2 linked regions of the Magnetococcus marinus MC-1 genome follow. The protein of the gene in region 2 binds, or shares a complex with, the protein of the main gene of each other region. Links are inferred from orthologs where the notes say so. Each region holds a gene or a part of one and is shown on either strand. Other genes may lie near its edges.

Evidence for each region. Proteins that work in one complex are often made in the same cells at the same time.
Region 1: the proteins of MMC1_RS17545 (region 2) and MMC1_RS00505 are in contact, whole or in part, in a crystal structure (PDB 5UE9), measured with the Lactococcus lactis proteins. The link is inferred for Magnetococcus marinus MC-1 from one-to-one orthologs. Residues at the interface, in WP_025017116.1 of Lactococcus lactis: Gly25, Phe27, Phe29, Glu32, Tyr33, Lys35, Tyr36, Lys48, Phe56, Thr60, Pro61, Arg62, Val63, Ala64, Glu65, Thr66, Ala67, Ser68, Gly69, Met70, Ile74, Gln77, Pro223, Glu251, Phe274, Ala275, Pro277, Phe278; in WP_023189152.1 of Lactococcus lactis: Leu4, Gln5, Ala47, Ser48, Met49, Leu50, Leu51, Arg52, Arg53, Met95, Leu98, Arg223, Met224, Ala225, Cys226, Ile228, Gly229, Ala230, Cys231, Tyr232, Ala233, Val235, Glu236, His237, Asn243, His244, Ala245, Lys247, Glu250.

The regions. Positions count from the first base shown.
Region 1 is NC_008576.1:101,640-104,603, forward strand. It holds MMC1_RS00505 (dihydroorotate dehydrogenase electron transfer subunit), read right to left. Parts: upstream 1,963-2,964; coding sequence 1,039-1,962; downstream 1-1,038. Other genes in the region: MMC1_RS00500 (sigma-54 interaction domain-containing protein), read left to right, coding at 1-930; MMC1_RS00510 (hypothetical protein), read right to left, coding at 2,165-2,521; MMC1_RS00515 (P-II family nitrogen regulator), read right to left, coding at 2,534-2,899; MMC1_RS00520 (DUF1538 domain-containing protein), read right to left, coding at 2,896-2,964.
Region 2 is NC_008576.1:4,276,374-4,282,124, reverse strand. Bases 1,550-4,447 are described here. They hold MMC1_RS17545 (dihydroorotate dehydrogenase), read right to left. Parts: upstream 3,519-4,447; coding sequence 2,580-3,518; downstream 1,550-2,579. Other genes in these bases: murJ (murein biosynthesis integral membrane protein MurJ), read right to left, coding at 4,191-4,447; MMC1_RS17540 (hypothetical protein), read left to right, coding at 3,924-4,130; MMC1_RS17550 (thermonuclease family protein), read right to left, coding at 1,778-2,569; ispH (4-hydroxy-3-methylbut-2-enyl diphosphate reductase), read right to left, coding at 1,550-1,773. Also shown: MMC1_RS17560 (Tll0287-like domain-containing protein), read left to right, coding at 162-749; more of ispH, read right to left, coding at 850-1,549; more of murJ, read right to left, coding at 4,448-5,751.

The DNA.
Region 1 (2,964 bases), 4.2 Mb from region 2 along the record:
ACCCGTACCCCGGAGATGGAATCTGTCATGCGTGCCGCTACCCTCGTGGCCCAAACCAATGTAACCGTGCTCATAACCGGCGAAAGCGGTACCGGCAAAGAGCGCATCGGACACCTGGTGCACGCAGAAAGTCGCCGAAATAAAGGTCCCTGGGTTCCCGTTAACTGCGCCGCCCTGCAAGATAACCTCGCCGAATCAGAACTGTTTGGCCACGTGCGCGGCGCCTTCACCGGCGCAACCGATGCCCACCAAGGGCGCGTTCGCGCCTCCTCCGGTGGGACACTGTTTCTCGACGAAGTGGGTGAATTAAGCCTGCCACTACAGGCAAAACTCCTACGTCTGCTTGAAAATAGTGAATGCCAAGTGGTCGGACAAGCGCAACCTGTGCGGGTGGATATCCGTATCGTCGCCGCCACCAATGTGGACCTCGCACAGCGGGTGCGCGAGGGTCTGTTTCGTGAAGATCTCTTCTACCGCCTCAATATCGCACCCTTAACCCTGCCCCCCCTAAGGGACCGTCCCCGCGATATTCCCCTGCTCATGGATCACTTTTTACTGGAAGCCGCAGCCCGCTTTGAACGTAAACCGCCACGCTTTACCAGTAAAGCGCTCCAGCAAATCCAAAACCACCGCTGGCCCGGGAATATCCGCGAACTGCTCAATTTTTGTACGCGTATGGTCATCTATCACGGCGGCGAAGAGGTTGACCTGCCCGCACTGCCCGTCGAGCTGCGGGGTACGGTGCCCGAGGTCGCCTCCGGATCCCCCTTCGACCTGCCCTCACAAGGGGTGGACCTAACCGCCGTGGAGCGTGGCCTCATCAAGCAGGCGCTGGAACGCGCGACAGGTAATAAATCCAAGGCCGCACGCCTGTTGGGCTTAACCCGCGATACCCTGCTCTATCGCCTAAAAAAACATACCCTCGACTAAAGCCCCAACAGGTTACATCCGCATCAACCCCGTTTGGCCACATGCATGGATGCATTGCGGGGGAGGTATCCACCCCCCCCCTCAGAGATAGCCCCCCGTTAAGACCGCTCAGGGACAGCCACAAGCCTGCACCGGAGCAGGCGCATAACCCATCTGCTCCCACGCAATCTCATCCAAATCAAAGACCGGCCCATCCACACAAACCCGGCGATAGTTCCAACCCAACGCCCCACCGACCCGAATGGGGGCCACACAGCCGGCACATCCCCCAAAACCACACGCCATATGCTCTTCCATGGAAGCCTGACCCGAGAGAGCAAACCGTTTGGCGACCCTATTGGCCGCCGCCATCATGGGGGTCGGACCACAGGTATACAGAACGGTTTCCTCCCGTTGTTGGTCCGTTAATGCCGCTAAATAGGCCGCCGCCAGATCCGTGACATAGCCCGTAAACCAACCCTGACGCGGCGTCAATGCCGCCATGCGGCTGCGCACCCCTGCCCCTTGCAGGGGTGCTAGTGCCAGAATAATCGACCTCTCAACACCCGGTAGCGGCTGCTTAGCTTGCTCCAAAACAAAGGGGCTCTCACTCTCCATACCCAAAAATAGAGTACACTCAACCCCACGTCCCGCCAGCGTACGGGCCAAAAAATCCACCGGCGCGGCCCCCACGCCCCCCCCAATCAACACCGCCCGTTTAGGCGCATCAATCAGGGTAAAGGTACGGCCAACTGGCCCCATTAACGTCACCTCTGCACCCGCCTGCCACTGGGCCATGAGCTCTGTACCGCGCCCCACCACCTTGTAGAAAATATCCACCGTACCCGCTGCCGCATCTGCATCCAAAATAGAGAGAGGGCGGGGCAAGGTGGTGGTGGGACCACAATCCACCTGGGCAAAATGACCAGGACGGCAACCTTGCGCCAATCCAGGGGCCCGCAGGCGAATCACATATTGATCCCCCGGCAGCGCCCGGTTAAACACCACCTGTGCAGTTTCACGACAAAGTTTGGGACGCATGGCTTGGGACATTAAACAACCTCACAAAAAGATCCATGTTAGGGCTTTAAGGGCATACCAAGGCCACGGTTATATCCATAGAGCCTAAGGTGCTTATTCTATCGGCATCCGTCCGCCAGTGCGAACAAGAAGTGAACTTGTGTCCGGCGAGAGAGCCATAAAAAAGGGTGGACCCATAGAGTCCACCCCTTCTCAATGTAACCACTCTGCCAGCTTAATGTTCGGCTTGCACATCCTCAGGCAGGGTAAAGAGGGTCGCCGCACTCAGGGTGCTGACAAACATAAACCCCCCCCCTTGACGCCCCACATGGCCCTTGTCAAAGATAAACTCAAACATCTCGTCGGCCTCTTCACCCGCCACCATGACCGTGACCATTTTAACGGCTTCAGACTCCGGCAGACGTCCCGCTTTGCCCTTGGCTGGGCGCAACATGGAAATACCGCGCAAACCCACCGAGTTGGCGGTGTAAATGCCCTTGCCATGTAGCGCTTTAAGTACCTCTTTATCACTGCCATCATCCGGGAGATAAGCGGTGATCAACTTGTTTTCTACCAGCTGAGTTTCCGACATGCTGGCACCCCCTTAGCTGGCCTGTTGCAGGCGTTGAATAACCTCGTGGGGAATATAGGTAGCGGCCTTCTCCAGGGGGGTAACATACATGAACCCCATACCGGGGGTGTCCAGATTGCCCGCCAGATAGGCACTGTTAAAGACCAAATCCTGCTGCTCCTTAGAGACCACCAGGTTGACCACCTCTTTTTCCACCTCGACCGCTACCCCCAGAGCACCCAGACGCTCCCGCACACCACTACCCTTGGCGTAGTAGACGGTTGCACCCTGGGCACCGGCTTCGCGGGCCGCTTTGACGATCACATCGCCCAAGCCACGTTGTACGATGCAGGTGATGAGAGAGACGTCAGTAAGATAGGTAATATTACGTTCGCTCATATCGTTTGGACCTCTTTATCAGGAGATGCACTACCCGCATGGGTGGCTGCTTTGGCCTGGGTTTT
Region 2 (5,751 bases):
GATTAGGTCAGAAAAGGGGGCGAGAGCCCTCTTTTTTTGGGCGTAGGCTGGAAACTTTATCCGTGATGTTAGGTCTTTGCAGTCGAGGTTTGTTGGCTGAGTGGCACAACAATCCAGAAACCAACCCAACTCCAAAATAATATTAAGGGATGTGCATAAAGATGAAAATGACCCGTAAAGCGCAGATGGTAGGGGCCATGGCCCTAATGACGCTGTTGGCCGCAGGGCCAGCCTTGGCAACGGATGAGGCGGCACTCCTGGCTGAAAGCCGCGATGCGGTTAAACAATTCTTTGGCAAACTTAAAGGTACCTTGATGCAAGGTATGAAGGCCGGTGGACCCAATGCGGCAATGACGGTGTGCAACACTGCGGCGACGGGCATTGCCAAACAGGCTTCTGCCAGCTACGGCGGTTCGGTGGGGCGCACCAGCCTGAAACTGCGCAATACGGATAATGCCCCCGATGCCTGGGAGCTTGGGGTGTTGGAGAGCTTTGAGAGCCGCTTGGCCGCAGGTGAGGATCCCGCCAAGATGGAGCATCACGAGGTGGTGAGCATGGATGGCAAGCAGGTGTTTCGCTATATGAAGGCGATTCCCACCGCCGCCAAGCCCTGCCTAGCGTGTCATGGGGAGAAGATTGATCCAACGGTTGAGATCACACTCAACCGTCTCTATCCCGAAGATAAGGCACGTGGCTATACCGAGGGCCAGATTCGCGGGGCCTTTACGTTGAAAAAAGAGATTCAATAGTCAAGCTGTGTTCAAGCAAGTGTAAAAAAGGCCGGAATCCTTTAAGGATACCGGCCTTTTTTACAATGAAGCATGGTAGGGCCTGCCCGTAAAGACGAGATTACTCCCGCAGTTCTAAGGGCAGTGGAAAGGCCAAATACTCTTTGGTGACCGAGAGCAGTTCCACCTGGTGCTGCTCTGCGTGCAAATGCGCCAGCAGCTCTTCGACTAAGATTTCCGGTGCCGAAGCCCCGGCGGTAATGCCCAGGGTCTCAACCCCTTCAAGCCACTGTATTTCCACATCTTTGGCGTTTTCAATCAGGAAAGCCCGGCAGCCGTGCTGTTCGGCCACCTCGCGTAAACGGTTTGAGTTGCTGCTGTTTGGTGCCCCTAAAACAAGAATAAGATCCGATGCTTGCGCCAATGCTTTGACCGCATTTTGGCGGTTTTGGGTCGCATAACAGATATCCTCTTTAGCCGGTTCTTTGATGGTGGGAAAACGGGCTTTAAGTTGCGCCACCATCGCTCGGGTCTCATCCACCGAGAGGGTGGTTTGGGTAATGTAGGCCACCTTTTGCGGGTTACTTAGCCGCAACTGTGCAACGTCATCGGGATGGGAGATCAGTTTCATGCGCGCCTGTTGCAGTTGGCCCATGGTACCCTCAACCTCGGGGTGCCCGGCATGGCCGATGAGCAGCACTTGGTAGTGGTCATGATCCAGGCGTTCGGCCTCGCGGTGGACCTTGTCGACCAGTGGGCAGGTGGCATCCAAAATGTGCAACGGACGGCGCTCGCCCTCGGCTTGTACCGCTTTAGAGACACCATGGGCGGAGTAGATGGCTACCGCACCATCGGGGATTTCATCCAACTCATGCACAAACACCGCACCCTGGTTGCGTAGATGCTCCACCACCCAGCGGTTATGCACAATTTCATGGCGGACATAGATGGGCGGGCCAAATTTTTCCAGCGCTTTGAGTACAATGGCAATGGCCCGATCAACCCCGGCACAAAATCCCCGTGGTTCCGCTAATAGAATACGCATGGTTTTATTGGTCCAGTTGCAGTTGGTAGGGATGATAAGCGCGGATGGAGGCACCATTGCGCCAGCCAATGCGGCCCCGCACCTCCACAAAGCGCCCTTGCAGCTCTTTGAAGGGACCAAGAACTTTGCGAAAGTGGGCCAGCCAATCCCGATGGCTGATGGTTACGGTAAAATCTTCACGCCAATTTTTACCAAAGTTAAGGTAGATCCAACCCCCCTTTTGGTCAACGTTTAGGATGGTGCCGCCGACAATGCGATAGGCCCCTACATGGTGACGGGCCTCTGTATGATCCACCAGCCAATGCCCCTCAAGCCATGCGCCGCGTTTGGCTTTGCGGGCGCGGCGTTCGGCTTTGCTGTAGCGTTTGTAGCGGTTTAAATCGGCGCTGGGGTAGACAATGGCCAACCCCTCTTCCAGCAGTTGTTCTGCGAGATCCTGACCATTGGCAAGCTCTACATAACAGAGTGGTCGCGCGTAGACATCCCGCGAGCGCCCTTGCGGGGCAAAGCTTAATTTAACGCTTTGTCCACCACGCATAAGCAGTTCAGTGGCGCGATGTTTGGCTTGTTGGGCATAGGGTTCGGCGGGTAGGCGCTCATGCTCCAGCTCTGGGGTGTCGATACCCATAAGACGGATACGGCCCACATGGGGGATGGTAAAGGTGTCGCCATCAATCACGCTTGTAGGGACGGCGTGACGGGGGAGTGCCTGATCCGCAGCCCAGCCAGTCATGGTTTGGCCCAGTAAGATAAAACAAAAGAGCAGCGCCACAGGTGTGCGCAAATGTGATAACATATTGGTATCCTCATGCGGTTTTAAGGGTGCCTGTGAGCTGGGCAATGTTTGTGACCCCCTGTTCGGCAACACCCTGGTGCAGGGCTTGGGCGATGCGCATGGGGAGCAGGGGATCTTTAAACAGGCTGGTGCAGAGGCCGGTGGCGGAGGCCCCGACCAGAAAAAATTCAAGCACATCGTCAGCCGAGGCGATACCCCCTTGGCCGATGATGGGGATCTGGTGCTGACGGGCCAGTTGATAGGTCTGCCACACCTTGAGCAGGGCCACCGGCTTAACCGCAGGGCCAGAGAGTCCCCCTTGTAGGTTGCCTAGCACGGGACGGCGCTTTTTGAGGTCGATGGCCATACCCATCAGGGTGTTGATGACCGACAGCGCATCACTACCGGCCTCAATGGCCCGTTTGGCCACTGTGGTAATGTCGGTGACGTTGGGGGAGAGCTTGGTGATGATGGGTTTGGTGGTGGCTCGGCGCACCTCTTCCACCACGGCGGCGGCCATATCAGGATCAGAACCAAAGGCAATACCGCCCTCTTTGACATTGGGGCAGGAGATATTAATTTCGATGGCGGCCACCGGGCTTTGATCAAAGATACGCGCTATTTCGCCATACTGCTCGGTGGTGGAGCCAGAGATGTTGGCGATCAATGGGGTGTCGATCTGCGCGCAGAGGCGGGGTAAAATCTCATCCACCACGGCGCGGGCGCCGGGGTTTTGCAGGCCGATCGCGTTGAGCATGCCACAAGGGGTTTCGGCCAGTCGGTGCGGGGGGTTGCCCCGTTTGGGCTCTAAAGTGGTGCCCTTTAGGCAGATGGCACCGATGGCCTTAAAGTCAAACCCTTCCAGGGTGAGCAGCTCCTCGCCAAAGGCAACGCAGCCCGAGAGCAGCACCAGGGGGGTACGCATGGCAATACCGGCAACTTCAACAGCGATGGGGCTCTGGCTGGTCACGTCTGGGAACTCCTACAGCTCAAGGTGGTCAAGGGCGCAGGCCATGGTAACAAATTTAGCGGCCTGGGAGAATAGGGGGGTGTGGCTTGGCAAAAAAGAGCGGTCGACATGATTTCACACAATAAAAGCAGAGTTGTTACATATAATCCATAGAACAAAAGCAGAGATGCTGCTATTTTTGCCCACCCCAACGGGAGCAGTCTCTCTTCGTATAAGGGTGTATACCCCAGGGTGAATGGGTAACATCTGAAGATTCAAAGGGATGAAAAAATGGCAAAGGCTGGCCCGGCCTTTGCTTTTAGAAATGGATATCGACGTACAGAATCGTGCAAAACATGCATCCTTTTTTCCCCTTTTTAGCACCCATAAAAAAGGGTCTGTAAGAGATGTGTAGGAGAGGCAACCATGGGTAGCCAACAAATGATGTATACAGGATCGTCAGTGGTTATTGACAACTTAGAGAGTTATGAAGAGGCGCTGGTGCGCATTCACGATCTGTTGGAGATGCCACTCTCTCCCCATGTAGACAGTGTGCTGGACCCCCTGCTCAAGGCGGTTGCTGGTTATGAGCAGTATCTATACAGCGCTAAGCGTTCCCGTTTGCGCGGCTAGCGGGCACGCTATGACAGGATAAAAAGCCCCGTGCGCGGTGTAGGCGACGGGGCTTTGTGGTCATTTTTTGCGTTTGAGCAATCCCACCAACATCTGCAACTCCTCCAGCTTTAGCAGCCATGCGGTGAGCAAAAAGAGTGCGACACCCACGCCAATGGTGGGCAGCAGAGCCACGGCCCGCTGGGTGGTGGTTACATCGCCACCGTGTGGCCAAACATGACCATGCATCGCCCAGATCCCCGCCGCCATCATCATCGTTGCCAGCGTGCCTTTGAGCAGTACCTTGAAAAAGCCCCCATGGGGTTTAAAGCCCGTACGCTTTTTTAACGCCCGTAACAACAGCAGCATGTTCAGGTAGCTTGAGAGGGTGGTGGCCAGCGCCAGCCCCACATAGCCCAATGGAAACATGAGGATCACATTGAGAAACATATTGGTGATCATGCAGATAATGGCGATGCGCACCGGGGTTTTGGTATCTTTGCGGGCGTAGAACGCAGGGGCTAACACCTTAACACTGGCAAACGCCATCAAGCCCATGGCATAGGCGAATAGGGCGTTGCCGGTGAGGTGGGTGGTTTCGCTGCCAAAGGCGCCCCGCTCAAACAGCAGGGCCAAAATGGGCTCGCGCAGCATGATCAACCCCACCATGGCGGGTAGGTTGATCAGAAAAATCAAGCGTAGCGCGAAATCCAGGTCATGGTTGAGGGCGGCATCATCGTTTTTAGCGGCGTGGGCCGACAGTGCCGGTAAAATGGCGGTGCCCATGGCGATGCCGATCAAGCCCAAGGGGAACTCCACAAGGCGGTCGGCGTAATAGAGGTAGGAGATCGCCCCACTGGATAAAAAAGAGGCCAGCAGGATGTCAAACAGCAGATTAACCTGTGCCACCGAAACCCCCAGGATCGAGGGCCCCATGAGCCGCAAAATACGCCCAATGGCGCTATGTTTGGGTTCCCAGCGCAGGCGCACGGTAAAGCCGATCTGTTTCAGGGCGGGCCACTGCACCAATAGCTGGGCGGCCCCCCCTAAAAAAACGCCCCAGGCGAGGGCCTCGGCGGGGCGCTCCACGTAGGGGGTAAGGAACAGCGCCGCGCCGATGAGAGAGAGGTTGAGCAACATGGGGGTGGCGGCTGGTACGGCAAAGCGCTGATGGCTATTAAGAATGCCCCCCGCCAAGGCTACCAGCGAAATAAATAGGATATAGGGAAAGGTGATGCGGGTTAGATCCACGGTAAGCTGATATTTATCCGGCTGGTCCAGAAAACCCGGTGCGGCGGCCATGATCAACCAGGGCATAAAAAGTTGTGCCAGGGCCACAATCACCATCAAAACCAGCAACAGTTGGGTAAAGATCGCCTGGGCAGCCCGCTGGGTTTGCTGGGTGTCACCGGCGGCCAAATAGTCGGCAAACACCGGTACAAAGGCGGTGCTAAAGGCCCCCTCGGCAAAGAGGCGGCGTAAAAAGTTGGGCAGTTTTAAGGCGACAAAAAAAGCATCCGCGCCCATGCCCGCGCCAAAGCCGCGGGCGATGACAATATCGCGAATAAAACCGAGTATGCGCGATAAAAGGGTATAAAAACTGATCGTTCCAACCGCACGTAGTAAACCACGGCGTTGATTA